Regions from separate parts of the Streptosporangium sp. NBC_01469 genome, predicted to be linked through region 3. Evidence: riboswitches for the same ligand, from Rfam matches in the RefSeq annotation. Region 3 holds a riboswitch; each other region holds the start of a gene.

Region 1 (4,193 bases), 1.5 Mb from region 3:
CGTGGGGTTCATCGATCACCGCGCGTGGTGGGGATGCCAAGGTCCACGGCCGTATGCTGCCCGTGGCCCCGATCGAGCCGGCGGAGCTTCTCCTCGGCGCCAGCCAGGCTGACCTGGAGTCCTTCAACCTCGCCGAGCCGGCCTTCGCGTTCGGCCTCGGCAATGCGGGCGATGAGGTTGTCGCGGATCTCTTCGATGCGGGCGCGTTGGACCGGGTCCGGCCTGAGAAGCGCACATCTGACGCAAGCATCCGATGCCCCATGTTTCGAGTCGACCCCGCCCAGCGCCGTCGACTCACAGAGATCATCCGCAACCTCGGCGACCGCATCGACGAGGCCCGTGCCTACGGCTCGGCCGGCGAAGTTCAAGGCCTCCGAATCAGCCTCGAAGCAGCACGCAACAAACTCGCCTCGCTCAACCGGCTGGCCCGCAATAACCGCCGGACCACGGTCAATCTCGGGATGCCGATAATCCGTGGGAAGTTGCAATGAACCGTCATCATCGCTCACTCGAGCCTACCGATCAGTAGTACGGTGCCGCGCACGGCGGACTTCCTCAGCCGCCAGCCAAGCGATTGACGAGGGGTTTCAGTCGAGGGATAGCCCTGCGGCCGGAGTCACCCGAGCGGCCCGGCGTGCCGGGAGAACAGCGGCGAGGAGTCCGGCCAGGGCGGCGATGAGGACGACGACGCCGAGTGACAGCCAGGGGACTTGCATGGTGGCGTCGCTGAGAGCCCGCGTCACGAACGTCTCGTAGCCGACCCAGGCGAACCCGACGCCGATCACGGTGCCGAGCAGGGTGGCCACCACCGACAGCAGCACTGCCTCGGGCACCAGCATCCGCCGCAACTGCCTGCGGGTGAGCCCGAGCGCGCGCAGCATCGCGTGTTCGCGGGCGCGTTCGAGTACGGAGAGCCCCAGGGTGTTCGCGATCCCGATCAGGGCGATCACGACGGCGATGCCGAGCAGGCCGAGCACTGACCAGGTGAGGATTCTCAACTGTTGGTCCTCCGTCTCCCGGGCCTGCAACCCGTTGTCGATCTTCGCGCCGACCGGATCCGCTAGCTTGTCCAGGTCACCGACAAGTTGAATCGGGTCGGCGCCGGAGGAGGCGCGGATCCAGATGGCATGCGGCTCGGGGGAGTCGGTGAGCGTCGCCAGCGTCTCGGGCGCGACCACGCCCGCCGGGCCCCAGCCGGTGCCGGCGGCGACCTGCAACTGGGCTCGCCGGTGGCCGACGCGCACCGTGACCCGGTCACCGGGCCGGAGGCTCAGGTCCTTGCGAAAGGCCGCATAATCGAGTCTGATCTTCCCCGGCTCCACCCGAGCGAACGCCCCGCCGTCGCGCGATGTCCGCTTTGTCGTTGACGGTGGTTGTGCGAGCATGGTCGGCGTAGGCGAGCGCGGAACGAGGAAGCCGGTGTGAATCCGGCGCGGTCCCGCCACTGTGATCGGCGAGCGAATCCCGAATTGGCCACTGCCCCGCGCGGGTGGGAAGGCCGGGAGGAGCGTTGACCCGAGAGCCAGGAGACTCACGCGGTCGCCTCCTCGCAGGAATTGGGGCGGACCTCCCCAAGAGAGGAACGGTGATCGTCATGCCTGGACCCCGGCCCACCGGCCCCGGGCGTGCCCGGCGCGCCGACTCTTTTGGTGACCCGGCCTCCCGACCGTCGCGGAGGCCGCCGAGGAACGGCGTCCGCGGCCTGTTCCCAGGAGAGCACGCATGAGCGTCCCTCGCTCGATCACCGTGGCATCACTCGCGCTTTCGCCCGCCACCGTGGCACCGCTCGCGTTTTTACCCGCCGCCTGTGGTGCCCGGGACGCGTCACCGGCGGCCGAGGGTCACCGTGTCACCGGCTACCGGCAGCTGACCAGGTGACGCCTCCGGCCTCCGGCGCGGCCGCCGCCCGGCCGGGACCGCTTCCCGCCTCACCGTCGGCGGTCTCTACGGCGATCGCCGACGTCTCCGAGATCAGCGGCTACTTCGAACTCGGGATCGGCCCGATCGAGGCGGGCTGGCGGCCGCTCACCGACCTGGCGGCCGACCCCGACCTCCTGCGGCGGCGGATCGTCGACGTCGCCGGACGCCTGGGGACCGACGAGCTCCGGGTGGCGGCCTCCATCCTGTTCCAGGGGCTGGCGGCCCGTCTGTGGTCACCCGTCGTCGGCGCGGCGGTAACGCACGACCTGCTCCTGGACCTGGCCTCCGTCCACTGGCGGGAGGCGTCCAGCGGGCCGCTGCCGCTGCGGGCCGAGCGCCCGACCGGCCGGCGGATCCTCGACCCCGCCGGGGTCGCCGAACCGCTGCACCGCGACGTGCTGACCGAGGTGCTGGAGCCGCTGGCGCGGTCCGTACGGGAGATCGTGAGGATCGCTCCCGGGCTGCTGTGGGGCAACGCCGCCTCCGCGCTGGCCGGAACCGTCCGGACCATCGCCCACCAGCGCCCCGAACTCGCCGCGCGGGCCACCGCGCTCGGGCGCGAGCTGCTCGCGCTGGGAGTGCTGCGGGGTGGTGGCGACCTGGTCGAGCCCGTCCCCGGGCAGCCGTTCTTCGTCCGGCGCAGCTGCTGCCTGTTCTACCGCCTGCCCGAGGGCGGCAAGTGCGGCGACTGCGTCCTCATCGACCCCGAGACCCGCCGCCGGCAGTGGGCCGAGGCCCTGCGACGGCCCGGAGGGTCCTCATGAACCACCCGTCGTCTTCGGCCGCCGGAACCTCCGGCCGTCTCTCCGCCTGGGACGACCCGCGCGCCACCTGCCTCGGGCTCGGTCCCGGCCCGCTGGACCGCACCGGAAAGGGCGTCAATCACAGATGAGCAAGATCACCGTCTGCCGGGACTGCTGCTGCGGCAGCAGCCGCAAGGTTCCCGGCCTCGACCACGACGAGCAGGTTCGCCGCCTCTCCCGGATCGCCGACGTCCGCCTCAGCGACTGCCTGGACGTGTGCGAGCAGGCCAACGTCATCGTCGTCCAGCCCACCCCCGCCGGACGCGCGGCCGGCGGAAGGCCGGTCTGGCTCGGGCTGGTCAACCAGGACGAGGCCGTCGACGACATCGCCGCCTGGCTGCGCGAGGGCGGCCCCGGCCTGTCCGAGACCCCGGCCATCCTCGCCCTGCACCAGATCACCCCGCCGGGCCGGCGGAAGGCCGGACGTCCGTGAAGGTTCACCCGGCGAGGGCGACGACGGCCGGTGAGCCGGGCGGCGTCGTGTACGAGGACCTGCTCCGTCGGGCCGGGGCTCGGGGCCGCCGTCCGTGGTCGGCCGGTCGGCCGAGGCCGGAGCGGGTGGTCATGGCTGCTCCCGGGTGACCCTGGCGATCGCGGCGGCGTGCTCGTCGGCGGTCATGCCCAGGGTGGGATGGTGCCGGTTGAGGTCGTGCTGGTCGTCGGCCCACTGCCGGTAGTCCCGCCGCAGGGTGGTCGCGTCGGAGTCGAGGGCGAGGGCGATGTCGGCCCAGGTGGCACTGGCCAGCAGCGCGTGGTGGATGTTGGCGGGGTGGCGTACGGTGCGCGCGATGCTCTCCGCCAGTGCCAGCAGCTCGAGGTGCTCGGCCACGGTGAGCGGGGGCCGGTCCTCGGCCCCGTGCCGGGCGGGGTCATAGGTCCCCCGGGCCACCAGCTCCGTGCGGGCGCGAGCCGACGCGTTCCGGGCGGCCAGCTCGTTGTAGCGCTCCAGCTGCCGGCTGACGGGCATGTCGTAGCGGGCGTCGTGCCAGGTCGTGATGTTCTCGGGCGGGGTCATGAAGACTTCTCCGGGGCGGTCGGGGGGTTGGCTTCCGGCAGGGTCGTGCGGGATGTGGTCGAAGCTCGCGTCTCAAGCCGACCGGCGCCCCATGACGAGGTCGGCGGTGATGCGGGCCGGTGAGCACAACGTCTGGCCGTGCGCCCGGAACAAGGCATCACGGGAGCTGAAATACCCCAGGTCGGCCAGCACCTGGCCGGACAGGTCACATGACGAGGCGGTGACGCCGTCCCAATCGACGGCGGTGCGGGCCACCGCGTCGAAGAGCGTCTCACCACCGATGTTGGTGAACGCCTCCTCCTCCCGTAGCGTGCTCAGATCGCCGTACAGCTCGGAGACGGTCACCCACTCACCGTCGAGCAGGAACTCCGGCCAGGCGAGCACCACCTGACGCGGGACCAGTGCTCGCAACCGAGGAAAGCGAGGGTGCCAGAAGCGCCCGCTCACCAGCAACC
Region 2 (4,193 bases), 1.6 Mb from region 3:
ACGCCGAGGTCGTGGTCGAGCCTGGCGGCCTGGATGAGCGTCCAGATCTGGGCGCGGATCGCGGGCAGCTTGGCCGGGTCCATCGCCGCGATGGAGGCGTGCTCGTCGAGGAGCTGCTCCAGCCTCGCCATGTCCCCGTAGCTGTCGGCACGGGCCATCGGCGGGACCAGGTGGTCGACCAGGGTGGCGTGGGCCCGGCGCTTGGCCTGGGTGCCCTCGCCCGGGTCGTTGACGAGGAACGGGTAGATGAGCGGCAGGTCGCCGAGCGCGGCGTCCGGACCGCAGGAGGCCGACAGGCCCGCGGACTTGCCGGGCAGCCATTCCAGGTTGCCGTGCTTGCCCACGTGGACCATGGCGTGCGCGCCGAAGCCGTCGGCCAGCCAGCGGTAGGCGGCCAGGTAGTGGTGGCTGGGCGGCAGGTCGGGGTCGTGGTAGATCGCGATGGGGTTCTCGCCGAAGCCGCGCGGCGGCTGCACCATGACCACCACGTTGCCGGAGCGCAGCGCGGCCAGCACGATCTCGCCCTCCGGGTCGCGCGACCTGTCCACGAACAGCTCGCCGGGCGCCGGGCCCCAGTGCTCCTCCATCCGGGCGCGCAGGTCCGCCGGGAGGGTGGCGTACCACTCGCCGTACCGGCTCGCCGCGATGCGCACCGGGTTCCCGGCGAGCCGCTCCTCGGTGAGCCAGTCCTGGTCCTGCCCGCCCGCGGCGATCAGCGCGTGGATGAGCGCGTCGCCGTCCTGCCCGGTCACCCCGGGCAGCTCGTCCTCGGCGCCGATGTCGTAACCGCGCTCGCGGAGCGCGGCCAGCAGCCGTACCAGGCTGGCCGGGGTGTCCAGGCCGACGGCGTTGCCGATGCGGGCGTGCTTGGTGGGGTAGGCCGACAGCATCAGCACCAGCCGCCGCTCGGCGGGCGGGATGTGCCGCAGCGCGGCGTGGCGCACCGCGATGCCCGCCACGCGCGAGGCCCGCTCGGGGTCGGCCACGTAGACGGTGAGCCCGTCCTCGTCGATCTCCTTGAAGGAGAACGGCACCGTGATGATCCGCCCGTCGAACTCGGGGATCGCGACCTGGGTGGCGGCGTCCAGCGGGGACAGGCCGTCGTCGTTCTCCTCCCACGAGGCCCGGCTGCTCGTCAGGCACAGGCCCTGCAGGATCGGCACGTCCAGCTCGGCGAGCGCGCCGACGTCCCATGCCTCGTCGTCCCCGCCCGCCGACGCGGTCGCCGGGCGGGTGCCGCCCGCGGCGAGTACGGTCACCACCAGGGCGTCCACCGTGCGCAGGACCTCCACCAGGCCGGGCTCGGCGGTGCGCAGGGAGGCGCAGTACACCGGCAGCGCCCGCGCGCCCGCGTCCTCGATCGCCGAGCAGAGCGCCTCGACGAAGGCGGTGTTCCCCGCCACGTGGTGGGCCCGGTAGTAGAGCACCCCGACGACGGGGCCGTCCTGGTCGCGCGCCTCGCGCTCCAGCGTCCCCCACGTGGGGGTGGGCTCGGGCGCGGCGAACCCGTGGCCGGTGAGCAGCAGCGTGTCGGACAGGAAGTGGTGCAGCTCGGTCAGGTTGGCCGGGCCGCCGTGGGCGAGGTAGGCGTGCGCCTCGGCGCAGACCCCGCCGGGCACGGTGGACAGCTCCATCAGCTCGGCGTCCGGCGCCTGCTCGCCGCCGAGGACGACGACGGGCCGGGGTCCGGCGAGCAGGGCGTCCAGGCCCTCCTCCCAGGCGCGGCGCCCGCCGAGCAGGCGGACCACCACCAGGTCGGTGTCCTCCAGCAGCGGCGGGAGGTCGGCGGCGGCGAGCCTGGCGGGGTTGCCGAGCCGGTAGTCGGCGCCGCTCGCGCGAGCGCTCAGCAGGTCGGTGTCGGAGGTCGAGAGCAGGAGGATCACGCGCCACACTCCAGGAGAGGCAGGGCGGTACGGCCCAGGGGTGCCACGGCGTGGCGGGGAAACGGCGATGTCGCGATGTGGCGGGGGAACGGCGATGCCACGGTATGGCGGGGGAACGGCGAAAAGCGCACGGAGCTTCCTCCCTCGGGGTCCTCGCCCCGGGTCGTCGTCGGCCGCGACGGCTGGAGTCTCCTGGCTCCCGGATCGGTGCTCACCCCGGCCTTCCCGTCCATCGTCGGACAGTGGCCCGGGTGGGGTTCGCTCCCCGGTTACAGTGGCGGGACCGCGCCGGAATCACACCGGCTTCCTCCCTTTGCCGTCGCCACCGATGACACTACGGCAGTCCGGTTCGTTGCAAGAAACTGGCGTTAACATCCTCTGAGTGTCCATTGCCGACTTTTCCGGACGATCGCGACTCGACGCGTGTCCCGGGGCGCTTCAGGTCCATGCCGCCGCGGACGGCGGCCTGGCCCGCGTCCGCGTGCCCGGAGGCCGCCTCACCCCCTTCCAGCTGCGCGAGCTCGCCGACGCCGCCTCCGCGTACGGCGGCGGCGTCATCGAGCTGACCTCCCGCGCGAACGTCCAGGTGCGCGGCCTCGGCCCGGAGAGTCCGGACGGCGGTACGGGAAGCGGGTTCGCCGCGCGGATGGCGGGGGCGGGCCTGCTGCCCTCGGCGACGCACGAGCGGATCCGCAACATCCTCGCCTCCCCGCTGACCGGGCTCGCGGGGCGTGCCTGGCCGACCGGCGCGTACGGTCCGGGCGGCGCGGAGCCTCGGGGTCATCCGGGCCGTCCGGACGGCGGCCCGATCGTCGACGTCACCCCGCTCATCGGCGAGCTGGACCGGCGGCTGTGCGCCCGGCCCGCCCTCGCCGCCCTGCCGGGGCGGTTCATGTTCGCCCTCGACGACGGCCGGGGGGACGTGGCCGGCCTGGGGGCGGACGCCGGGATCCTGCCGACGGGGCCGGACGAGGCCGCGCTGATCCTCGCCGGAACCGACACCGGTCTGCGCGTCCCGCTGAACGGAGCCGTGACCGCCCTGCTCGCCGCCGCCGAGGCGTTCCTCGACGAGCTGGCCACCCGGGATGTCACCGTCTGGCGGATCGCCGAACTCCCCGACGGCCCCTCCCTGATCGCCGCCCGCGTGCGAACCGCCCTGGGGATCACCGGCACGGCGCCCTTCGAACCGGTGAGACCTCGGGTCGTGACGCTCGGCCCTGTCGGGGTCATCGGGAGCGCGGGCGTCACCGGAACCGAGGCCGGAGCCGGGGGTGAGGGAGGAGAGGGCGGAGAGGGCGGAGCCGCGCGGGTCGCGCTCGGGGTGGCGGTCCCGCTGGGGCGGCTGACCTCCGCGTCGGCCCGGCTGCTCGCGGACGCCGCCTCGGGCGGGGAGATCCGGCTCACACCGTGGCGGGGCGTGGTCCTGCCCGGCCTGGAGCGCGCCGAGGTCGCGGACACGGCCGCCCGGCTGGAGGCCGCCGGGCTGGTCGTCGACCCCGCCTCCCCGTGGGTCGGCGTGACGGCCTGCACCGGCCGCCCCGGCTGCGCCAAGTCCCTGGCCGACGTCCAGGCCGACGCGGCCACCGCCATCGGCCTGACCCCGCCGTCCGGGGCCCTGCCGTTCACAGCCCCGTCACCCGGTGACGGGCCGTCCGGGAACGAGCCATCCGGGAACGAGCGGCCCAGGAACGGGCCGTCCGGGAACGAGCGGTCCGGAAGCAAGCCGTCCGGAAGCGAGCCGTCCGAAGACGGGCCGCCGGTGGCCCCGCCGTCCGGGAGCGGGCCGGGCACCGATACGCTCCCCGTGCACTGGGCGGGCTGCGCCAGGCGCTGCGGCCGCCCGAGGGGGCGGGTCGCGGACGTGGTCGCCACCGGCGACGGCTACCGCCTGGAACTGGACGGCACCGGCCTGACCTGCTCCGGCATCGAGGAGACCGCGGCCGCGGTGGCGGCCGCCAGAGGGGAACTGTGATCGACTACGTCCGCGACGGCGCGGAGATCTACCGCCGCTCCTTCGCCACCATCCGCGCGGAGGCCGACCTGGACGGCCTGCCCGCCGACGTCGCCCGGGTCGCGGTCCGCATGATCCATGCCTGCGGGATGGTCGACCTGGTGAGCGACCTGCGCTGGTCGCCCGGTGTCGTGGCCTCGGCGCGCGAGGCGCTCCGCGCGGGCGCCCCGGTGCTCTGCGACGCCATGATGGTCGCCTCCGGGGTGACCCGGCGCCGTCTCCCCGCGGGCAACGAGGTGGTCTGCACCCTCGGTGACCCCAGGGTGCCGGAACTCGCCGCGGAGCTGGGCACCACCCGC
Region 3 (4,193 bases):
GGGTACCGGTGTACGTCGTGGGGAACGGACACGCGAAGACGGAGTTGACCCCTCGGTCGGGCCACACGATCTGGCAGTTATCGGGGGCGGGGGAGGAATGGGCCAGGAGCCTGCATGGTGGCTCCTGGCAGGCGTGGCGACGCCGTCCCTCCGAAGCACACGCCGCCACGCCCGTTCTACCGGGCTCTACCGGACAGCAGTGCCGCCCAGATCACCCGAGCTTTAGGGAAAGACCATCGGCACGTCTCATGGATCTCGTGCTCGCGGTCGAGTTGAACGGTTCGCCGGATGAACGCCTGCCCGCCGCCCTGGCACAGTTCGTAGATCGTGGCGCGGCATACACAGGTCCAGCTCACCGGCCTTACCCGATCAGCGATCCGATCCGGAGGCCGCCACTGCAGCCGCGTGTGATCGCGTTGCGCCATGGCCACGTGCGGACTCAGGCACTCCTCCAGCAGCATCACAACGGGTCTCCATGAAGCAGTGGCGACACCGGATAGCCCTGCTGTAGTTCCTCGTATCGGTGGGCAACGCAGCGGGCGGCGGCGGCCGGGTTGTCCACGGTGTAGACCGTGTAGAGCCGTCGGCGACTCCGACCCGAGAACTGTCCCGCCCACCAGTGATAGACGAAGCCGTCGGTCCAGACCAGAAGATCAACCCAGACCGACACCACGGCGACGCCGTAGCCGCCATGAACGTCAGTGACTATCCCGTGCTGTTCCAGCGCGTTACTCAGCTGGTCAGCAGCATGGACGGCAGGCGTTCCGGTCAGCAGAGCGGCAGCGATCATCGTTGTCCGTCTCCTCTCGGCGCGGTCGATGCGCGTGGTCGGATTCCCCTTCCAAGCCTGTCGCCAGGCGACTACGTTCGGTAGGTGTGCGACTCCAACGGTGAATCCGCACATTCAGTTGCGTCTCATGTAGGACCCGCAACGATTCATGTAGAGCCATGAAGGACGGGAGCGGAGATGCCCTCACCGAGCGAGCTGGACGCGAACGCCAGCGTTCTTGCTTACTGGGGTTCTGAACTGCGCAAATACCGGGAACAAGCGCAATGGAGCCAGAAGGAACTGGCGCACAGGATCTCCTACTCCACCTCCCTCGTCGGGCTCATCGAGACGGCCAAGCGCGCCCCGACGAGAGAGTTCGCGGCCAAGTGTGACGAGGTGCTGGAGACGGACGGTGCCCTTGCTCGCCTGTGGCCCCTGATCGGCAGAGACGTCTACCCCGTGTGGTTCCGGCCGTTCGTCGAACTGGAGAGGGAAGCCCGAACCCTGCGAAGCTTCCAGCCCGTCCTCGTTCCAGGACTGCTGCAGACCGAGAACTACGCACGGGCGGTTCTGAGGGCAGGACGACCAGGCGACACCGACGAGCAGGTGGAGGAACTGGTCGCCACACGCATGGAGCGCCAACGAATCCTCACCAAGCCGGACCCGCCCATGTTCTGGGCCACCCTCGACGAGGCCGTGCTGATCCGTCCGGTCGGTGGCCCGCAGGTCATGCGCAAGCAGCTGGAACAGCTTCTCGAACTGGTCCGGCGGCCCCGGATCACCATCCAGGTCATCCCGCTCGACGTGGGCGCGCACGCCGGTCTGACTGGAGCTTTCGTGATCGCCAGCTTCAAAGGATCGCCCGATATAGTTTATTTGGAAACCGCAGCCGAAGGTCAGATCGTCAACGGTCCCACCGAGATCGAGACCCTGTTGACCCAGCTCGACGCGCTACGGGCGTGCGCCCTGCCGCAGTCCGCCTCGGTGGCCTTGATGGAGAAAGCGATGGAATCATGGACCTGACGGATGCCCGGTGGTTCAAGAGCAGCCGCAGCGGCGGCAACGGCGGCGACTGCGTCGAGGTGGCCACCAACCTCCCCGGCATCGTGGCCGTCCGCGACAGCAAGAACCCCAACGGCCCCGCCCTGGCGTTCACCCCCGAGGTATGGGCCGACTTCATCGCCTCGGTGAAAGCGGACACGATCTAAGCCGTTCCTTCACTGGGCTGGCGACCGCCGTCTCCTCCGAGGCTTTCTCCTCCCTCCGGGGCGAGTCCGTTTCTTCTGCGGCGGCATCGCTGAAGACGGCCTTCTTTCCTTCCCTGCGTTCCAGGTGACTGTGGTGCGGTCCCTGCCTCTTCGAGACGTCGGGTGGTGGCTCTGCCGGGGGGTGGGGGCGGGTTATGCTCGTGGTGCGGTTGGTTCTCCCGGCGCCGTCTTCGTGCTGGGAGTCGTAAGAGGGAACCCGGTGTGATTCCGGGACTGCCCCGCAGCGGTGAGTGGGAACGAACGCCGTCATTGGCACTGGGTGCGTGGCATCTGGGAAGCGACGGTCAGTAGGGGTTGAGTGTGGTGCCCGCGAGTCCGAAGACCTGCCAGCCGCCCGTGTGCCGTCCGGTGCGCGGTGATCCGTGGCCTCGTGGGAGGGCCTGGGATGCGTCTTTCCCGTGTGTTCCTCCGCGTGGCCGTGGGTCGGCATGGCATGAGCCGAGGGAAGGACGCCATGAGTCAGGTCACCACGACCATTTTGGGGTATCCCCGTATCGGGGGTCGTCGCGAGTTGAAGCGGGCGACGGAGGATTACTGGGCCGGGCGCGCAGATGCCGTGGGCCTTCAGGAGACGGCCGTGGGTCTGCGGGAGCGGGCGTGGCGGGAGTTGTCGGAGGCGGGGCTGGACGCGGTGCCGTCCAACACCTTCTCCCTGTATGACCACGTGCTGGACACGATCGCGCTGGTCGGCGCGGTTCCCGAGCGGTTCGCCGGGGCCGCGGACCCGTACTTCGCGATGGCCCGGGGCGCCGAGGGGGTGGCGCCGCTGGAGATGACCAAGTGGTTCGACACCAACTACCATTACCTGGTTCCGGAGCTGGGCCCCGACACCCGGTTCCGGCTCGACTGGAGCAAGCCGCTGGCCGAGTACGCCGAGGCGCGGCGGCTGGGCGTCGAGACCCGGCCGGTGCTGGTCGGGCCGCTGTCGTTCCTGCTGCTGGCCAAGTCCACCGAGCCCGGCTTCGCGCCGCTACGGCTGCTGGACGGCCTGCTGGAGACCTACGCCGAGCTGCTGGAACGGATGGCCGCGGCGGGGGTGGCCGAGGTGCAGCTGGACGAGCCGGTGCTGGCCGCCGACCGTACGGACGAGGAGCTGGCCGCGCTGCGCCGGGCCTACGCGCGGCTGGGCGCGCTCAGCAGCCGGCCCCGGCTGCTGGTGGCCACCTACTTCGGTGAGATCGGGCCCGCGCTGGAGATCCTGGCCCGCGGCCCGGTCGAGGCCGTCGGCCTGGACTTCGTCTCGGCGCCCGGCAACCTGGAGGCGCTGGCCGCCGTTGGCGGGCTGCCCGGCAAGACCCTCGTCGCGGGGGTCGTCGACGGCCGCAACGTCTGGCGTACCGACACCGCGAAGGCGCTGGCGACCTGCGCCGCGCTGCTCGGACTGAGCGACCGGCTGGTGGTGAGCACCTCCTGCTCGCTGCTGCACGTCCCGCTCGACCTGGACGCCGAGGCCTCGCTGGACCCGCGGCTGCGCGAGCGGCTGGCCTTCGCCAGGCAGAAGGTCGACGAGGTCGTACGGATCGGCAGGGCACTGAACGGCGAGGAGGTCATCGCGGGGGAGAGCGTCACGGAGCGGTTCCTCAACCCCCGGGTGCGGGCCAGGCTGGACGCCCTGGGCAAGGGCACCCCGCGCGCCCCGCACGCCGAGCGGCTCGCCGTGCAGAACGCAGACCTGGGCCTGCCGCCGCTGGCCACCACCACCATCGGCTCCTTCCCGCAGACCGGCGAGGTGCGCCAGGCCCGCGCCGCCATGCGCTCGGGCGAGATCGACAGGGCCGGGTACGAGCGCAGGATGGAGGCCGAGATCGACCGCGTCATCGCGCTGCAGGAGGACATCGGCCTGGACGTGCTGGTGCACGGCGAGCCCGAGCGCAACGACATGGTCCAGTACTTCGCCGAGATGCTGGAGGGCTACGCCGCCACCGAACACGGCTGGGTGCAGTCGTACGGCAGCCGCTACGTCCGCCCGCCGATCCTGTTCGGCGACGTCTCCCGTCCCGAGCCGATGACGGTGCGCTGGGCCTCCTACGCGCAGTCGCGCACGAAGAAGCCGGTCAAGGGCATGCTGACCGGGCCGGTGACCATGCTGGCCTGGTCCTTCGTCCGCGACGACCAGCCGCTGGGCGAGACCGCCAGGCAGGTGGCGCTCGCCCTGC
Region 4 (4,193 bases), 450 kb from region 3:
CCTGCCCGTCTGGTTGGAGGTCCGGTTGGCCGCGTCCTTGAAGGTCATCCAGCCGTTGCCGGTCTGGGCGAGCGTGCGCATCATCCGCCCGTACAGGGTCCGGGCGGGGATCTGCCTGGTGAACCGGCCCTCGGCCTCGGCGGCCCGGTAGGCGTCGTCGAACGCGGCGCCGTACAGGTCGGTGAGGTGCGGGACCTCCTTGGGGTCGAACAGCGACCAGACGCCGTCGGCCTCGACCCGGCGCATGAACTCGTCGGGGATCCAGTTGGCCAGGTTCAGGTTGTGCGTGCGGCGGGCCTCCTCGCCGGTGTTGTCGCGCAGTTCCAGGAACTCCTCGACGTCGGCGTGCCAGGGCTCCAAATAGACGCAGGCCGCGCCCTTGCGGCGGCCTCCCTGGTTGACCGCGGCGACGCTGGAGTCGAGCGTGCGCAGCCAGGGCACGATGCCGTTGGAGTGGCCGTTGGTGCCCCGGATCAGCGAGCCCCGCGAGCGGACCCTGGTCCAGGCGATCCCGATGCCCCCCGCGTACTTCGACAGCCGCGCGACCTGCCCGTAGCGCTCGTAGATGGACTCCAGCTCGTCACGGGGCGAGTCGAGCAGGAAGCACGAGGAGAGCTGGGGCCTGCGGGAGCCGGAGTTGAACAGCGTGGGCGAGCTGGGCAGGTAGGACAGGGTGGCCATGAGCGCGTACAGCTCGGCGGCCTCCTCGACGGTCTCGGACAGGCCGCAGGCCACCCGGAGGAAGAAGTGCTGCGGGCGCTCCAGGACCTTGCGGGTCCGCGGGTGGCGCAGCAGGTAGCGGTCGTAGACGGTACGCAGCCCGAAGTACTCGAACCTGGTGTCGGCCTCCGGGTCGACCAGCGCGTCCAGGACCTCGGCGTGGGCGGCCACGAACTCCGCGAGCCCGTCCTGGATCAGCCCCGCCTCGTGGGTCGCGGCGACGGACTCGGAGAACCGGCGGACGCCGTGCTCGGCGGCCTCGTCGGCGATCAGCTCGGCCAGCATCGCGGCGGCGACCCTGGAGTTCTCGGGATCGGTGATCACCCGGGCGGCCGCCTCGTCGATGGCCAGCCTTCGGTCGTCCGCCGCGCTCCCGGCGCTCACGGCGCTTCCGGCGTCGCCGCTGCCCGTCGCGGTCACCGCCGCGCTCCCGGCGCTCACGGTGTCGCCGGTGTCCACCGCGGCCGCCGCCGCGTTCCCGGTGTTCCCGGTGTCCACCGCGGTCGCCGCCGCGTTCCCGGTGTTCCCGGTGTTCCCGGTGTTCCCGGTGTCCACCGCGGCCGCCGCCGTGCTCCCCGCAGCGGTCTCCGCCAATGCCTGTGTCACGTAGTGCCCCTCGCTCGATCGGACTTCCCCGTACGGCTCCGCCGGAGGGGCACGCGTCCGCGAGCGATCCCGGGCACGCCGGATCGCCTCGTTCCGCGGGCCCTCCCACGAGGCCCTGGACAATCACGTCACCGGCAGGTCTTCGGACTCACGGGCGCACTGCACATGCCTACCGGCCGTCGCTTCCCAGGCATGGTTCGCCCAGTGCTTGACTGACGGCTTTCGTTCCCGTTCACCGCTGCGGGGCAGTCGCCGGAATCTCACCGGGTTCCCTCTTGCCTCGCCCCTCGCGGGGCGAACCAGCAACGAGCAGGATCCTACATCTAGGGGCGTCTGACGCAACTACCCCAACAAGTTGTGTCGGAGGACTTCAACAGCCCGAGCTCGTGAAGCACACCGCGGGTGCGCGCCGTCTCGGTGGAGAGCCACTGGCGGAACTCGTCGCCGCTGAGATAGACCCGGCTCCAGCCGTGGGCCGCGCACAGGGAACGCCAGCGCGGCGCGGCGTCGATCCTGTCACACAGGGCGATCGCGGCGTCCCGGTCCCCCGGGCTCATGTCCTTGGGGCCCAGCAGGCCGCACCAGTCGCTGTACTCCAGCCGGACGTCGACCTCCATGAGCGTCGGCGCGTCGATCCCGTCGATCCGGCCGCCGGAGGAGACCACCAGGGGCCGCAGACGGCCCGCGGTGATCTCGGGCCGCAGGGCGCGCGCCGATCCCAGCAGGGCCGCCACCCGGCCGACCTGGAGCGCCTCGGCGGCGTCGTCGGGGGCGAGGTATCCGGCGTACTCCAGCAGCCGGGTGTCCACCCCGAGGCACTTGCCGATCATGCCGTAGAGCACGTGGTCGGAGCCGCCCTCCGACCGGCCGCCGACCGTCAGCCCCGCCGGGTTCTGGCGCAGCCGCGCGGCGAAGTCCTCGAAGGTACGCAAGCGGGAGCCGGAGGGGACGACCAGGACCGCCCAGTCGCCGACCAGGCGGGCGAGGGGGGTGGCGGCGTTCACCACGGCGGCGGTGTTGGCGATCTCCGCGGCGGCCACCATCGGCATCGCGGTGACGAGCAGCCTGCCCTCGCGCGCGAAGGGGCCGCGGAAGGCGCCGAACGCGTCGCGCGGGGCGGAGCCCAGGACACCCTGCCGCTCGACGGCCATCGCGGTACGCGCCAGCCCCGACTGGACCAGGACGGTCGCCAGCCTGCCCGCGATCCCGTCCCAGCCGTGGCCGTCGGCGGTCGGTTCGAGGATGAACAGGCGCCTCACCGCCGGATCGGCAGCGCCGCCCGCGTCGCACCCCGCGGCGACCAGGACCCCCGCCGCCAGTGCGAAAAACCCCCTACGGCGCATAAGCGCCCCTTCCCCCAAGAACCCCTCATACCAAAGGTTACTTCTTACTCACTTTCTGTGACGAAGTGGGGGTATGCGGAAATCTCGCCCGCACCCGGACACGAGCCATCGAGCATCGCGGGCGGCCACCTCACGGGAGCCCACGGCGCCCGCGGAGCCCGGGAGCACGCGGAGCACCCGGCGCCCCGGCAGGCCGGACGAAGCGAGGCCGGGGCGCCGGGGGCGAGGGACAGGGGCCGGGGACCGGAGGGATGGGGGCCGGGGCCTCACTCCACCGTGACGCTCTTGGCCAGGTTCCTGGGCTTGTCGACGTCCCGCTCCAGCGCCACGGCGGCGTGGTAGGCGAAGAGCTGGAGCGGGATCGAGAGCAGGATCGGGTCCAGCTCGGTCTCGTTCTTGGGCACCACGACGCAGTCGTCGGCCAGCTTGGGGTCGGCCGTGCGGTGGCCCACCATGAGCACCCGGCCCCCCCGGGCACGGATCTCGCCCAGCGTGGTGAGGTTCTTGTCCAGCAGCTCGTCGTCGGGGACGATCGCCACCGTCGGCATGTCCGGGCCGATCAGCGCCAGCGGCCCGTGCTTGAGCTCGCTGGCCGGGTACGCCTCGGCGTGCACGTACGAGATCTCCTTGAGCTTCTGCGCGCCCTCGCGGGCCACCGGATAGCCCCTGACCCGGCCCACGAACATCATGCTCGGCGACTCGGCGTACTTGCCCGCCAGCTCCTTGATCTGCGGCTCCAGCGCCAGGATCTCCTTGATCTGGTCCGGCAGCCTGCGCAGGCCGTCGCAGATCCTGCGGCCGTCGGCGGGGGACAGGTCACGCACCCGGCCCAGGTGCAGCGCGAGCAGCGCGAAGGCCACGGCGGTCGAGGTGAACGCCTTGGTGCTCGCCACCGAGACCTCGGGACCCGCGTGCAGGTAGACGCCGCCGTCGCACTCGCGGGCGATCGCGCTGCCCACGGTGTTGACGATGCCGAGCACCCTGCCACCCTTGCGCTTGAGCTCCTGGACGGCGGCGAGGGTGTCGTAGGTCTCCCCCGACTGGCTGATCGCCACGTAGAGGGTGTCGGCCTCCACCACCGGGCTGCGGTAGCGGAACTCGCTCGCCGGCTCCGCGTCGGCCGGGATGCGCGCCAGCTCCTCGATGAGCTGCGCGCCGATCTGACCCGAGTAGTACGCGGAACCGCAGCCGATGATCTTCACCCGGCGGAACGAGCGGGTCTCCCGCGCGTCCATGTTGAGGCCGCCCAGGTGGGCGATGTGGAAGCGGTCGTCCAGCCGCCCGCGCAGCGTCCTGGCCACCGTGTCGGGCTGCTCGGAGATCTCCTTGAGCAGGTAGTGCTCGTAGCCGCCGGTGTCGTAGTGCCCGGCCTCCCAGTCGACGGTCAGCGTCTCCTTGGCCGTCTCTCGCGCGTCGCTGGCGAAGGTGTTGAACCCGTCGGCCCGCAGCACGGCGATCTCGCCGTCCTCCAGGTGAACCACCTGGCGCGTGTAGCGGACCAGCGCGGCGACGTCGGACGCGGCG

Evidence for each region. A riboswitch is a leader RNA that binds a small molecule or an ion and turns the genes downstream of it on or off. The one in region 3 is predicted to bind cobalamin.
Region 1: another riboswitch for cobalamin. It lies ahead of OG587_RS28680 ((2Fe-2S)-binding protein); the one in region 3 lies ahead of metE (5-methyltetrahydropteroyltriglutamate--homocysteine S-methyltransferase).
Region 2: another riboswitch for cobalamin. It lies ahead of cobN (cobaltochelatase subunit CobN); the one in region 3 lies ahead of metE (5-methyltetrahydropteroyltriglutamate--homocysteine S-methyltransferase).
Region 4: another riboswitch for cobalamin. It lies ahead of OG587_RS37090 (ribonucleoside-diphosphate reductase subunit alpha); the one in region 3 lies ahead of metE (5-methyltetrahydropteroyltriglutamate--homocysteine S-methyltransferase).

Annotation. Positions count from the first base shown of each region.
Region 1 covers NZ_CP109465.1:6,540,727-6,544,919, forward strand. The annotation lists gene OG587_RS28670 (hypothetical protein) at 54-491, shown strand; gene OG587_RS28675 (ABC transporter permease) at 588-1,244, opposite strand; cobalamin riboswitch at 1,357-1,549, shown strand; gene OG587_RS28680 ((2Fe-2S)-binding protein) at 1,875-2,684, shown strand; gene OG587_RS28685 ((2Fe-2S) ferredoxin domain-containing protein) at 2,809-3,156, shown strand; gene OG587_RS28690 (hypothetical protein) at 3,286-3,738, opposite strand; gene OG587_RS28695 (transglutaminase domain-containing protein) at 3,811-4,193, opposite strand, start outside.
Region 2 covers NZ_CP109465.1:6,430,898-6,435,090, reverse strand. The annotation lists gene cobN (cobaltochelatase subunit CobN) at 1-1,883, opposite strand, end outside; cobalamin riboswitch at 2,047-2,219, opposite strand; gene OG587_RS28215 (precorrin-3B synthase) at 2,266-3,855, shown strand; gene OG587_RS28210 (precorrin-8X methylmutase) at 3,852-4,193, shown strand, end outside.
Region 3 covers NZ_CP109465.1:8,079,964-8,084,156, reverse strand. The annotation lists gene OG587_RS35150 (hypothetical protein) at 177-464, opposite strand; gene OG587_RS35145 (hypothetical protein) at 461-790, opposite strand; gene OG587_RS35140 (helix-turn-helix domain-containing protein) at 968-1,792, shown strand; gene OG587_RS35135 (DUF397 domain-containing protein) at 1,783-1,977, shown strand; cobalamin riboswitch at 2,171-2,382, shown strand; gene metE (5-methyltetrahydropteroyltriglutamate--homocysteine S-methyltransferase) at 2,492-4,193, shown strand, end outside.
Region 4 covers NZ_CP109465.1:8,531,250-8,535,442, forward strand. The annotation lists gene OG587_RS37090 (ribonucleoside-diphosphate reductase subunit alpha) at 1-1,326, opposite strand, end outside; cobalamin riboswitch at 1,443-1,645, opposite strand; gene OG587_RS37095 (tripartite tricarboxylate transporter substrate-binding protein) at 1,650-2,669, opposite strand; gene glmS (glutamine--fructose-6-phosphate transaminase (isomerizing)) at 2,936-4,193, opposite strand, start outside.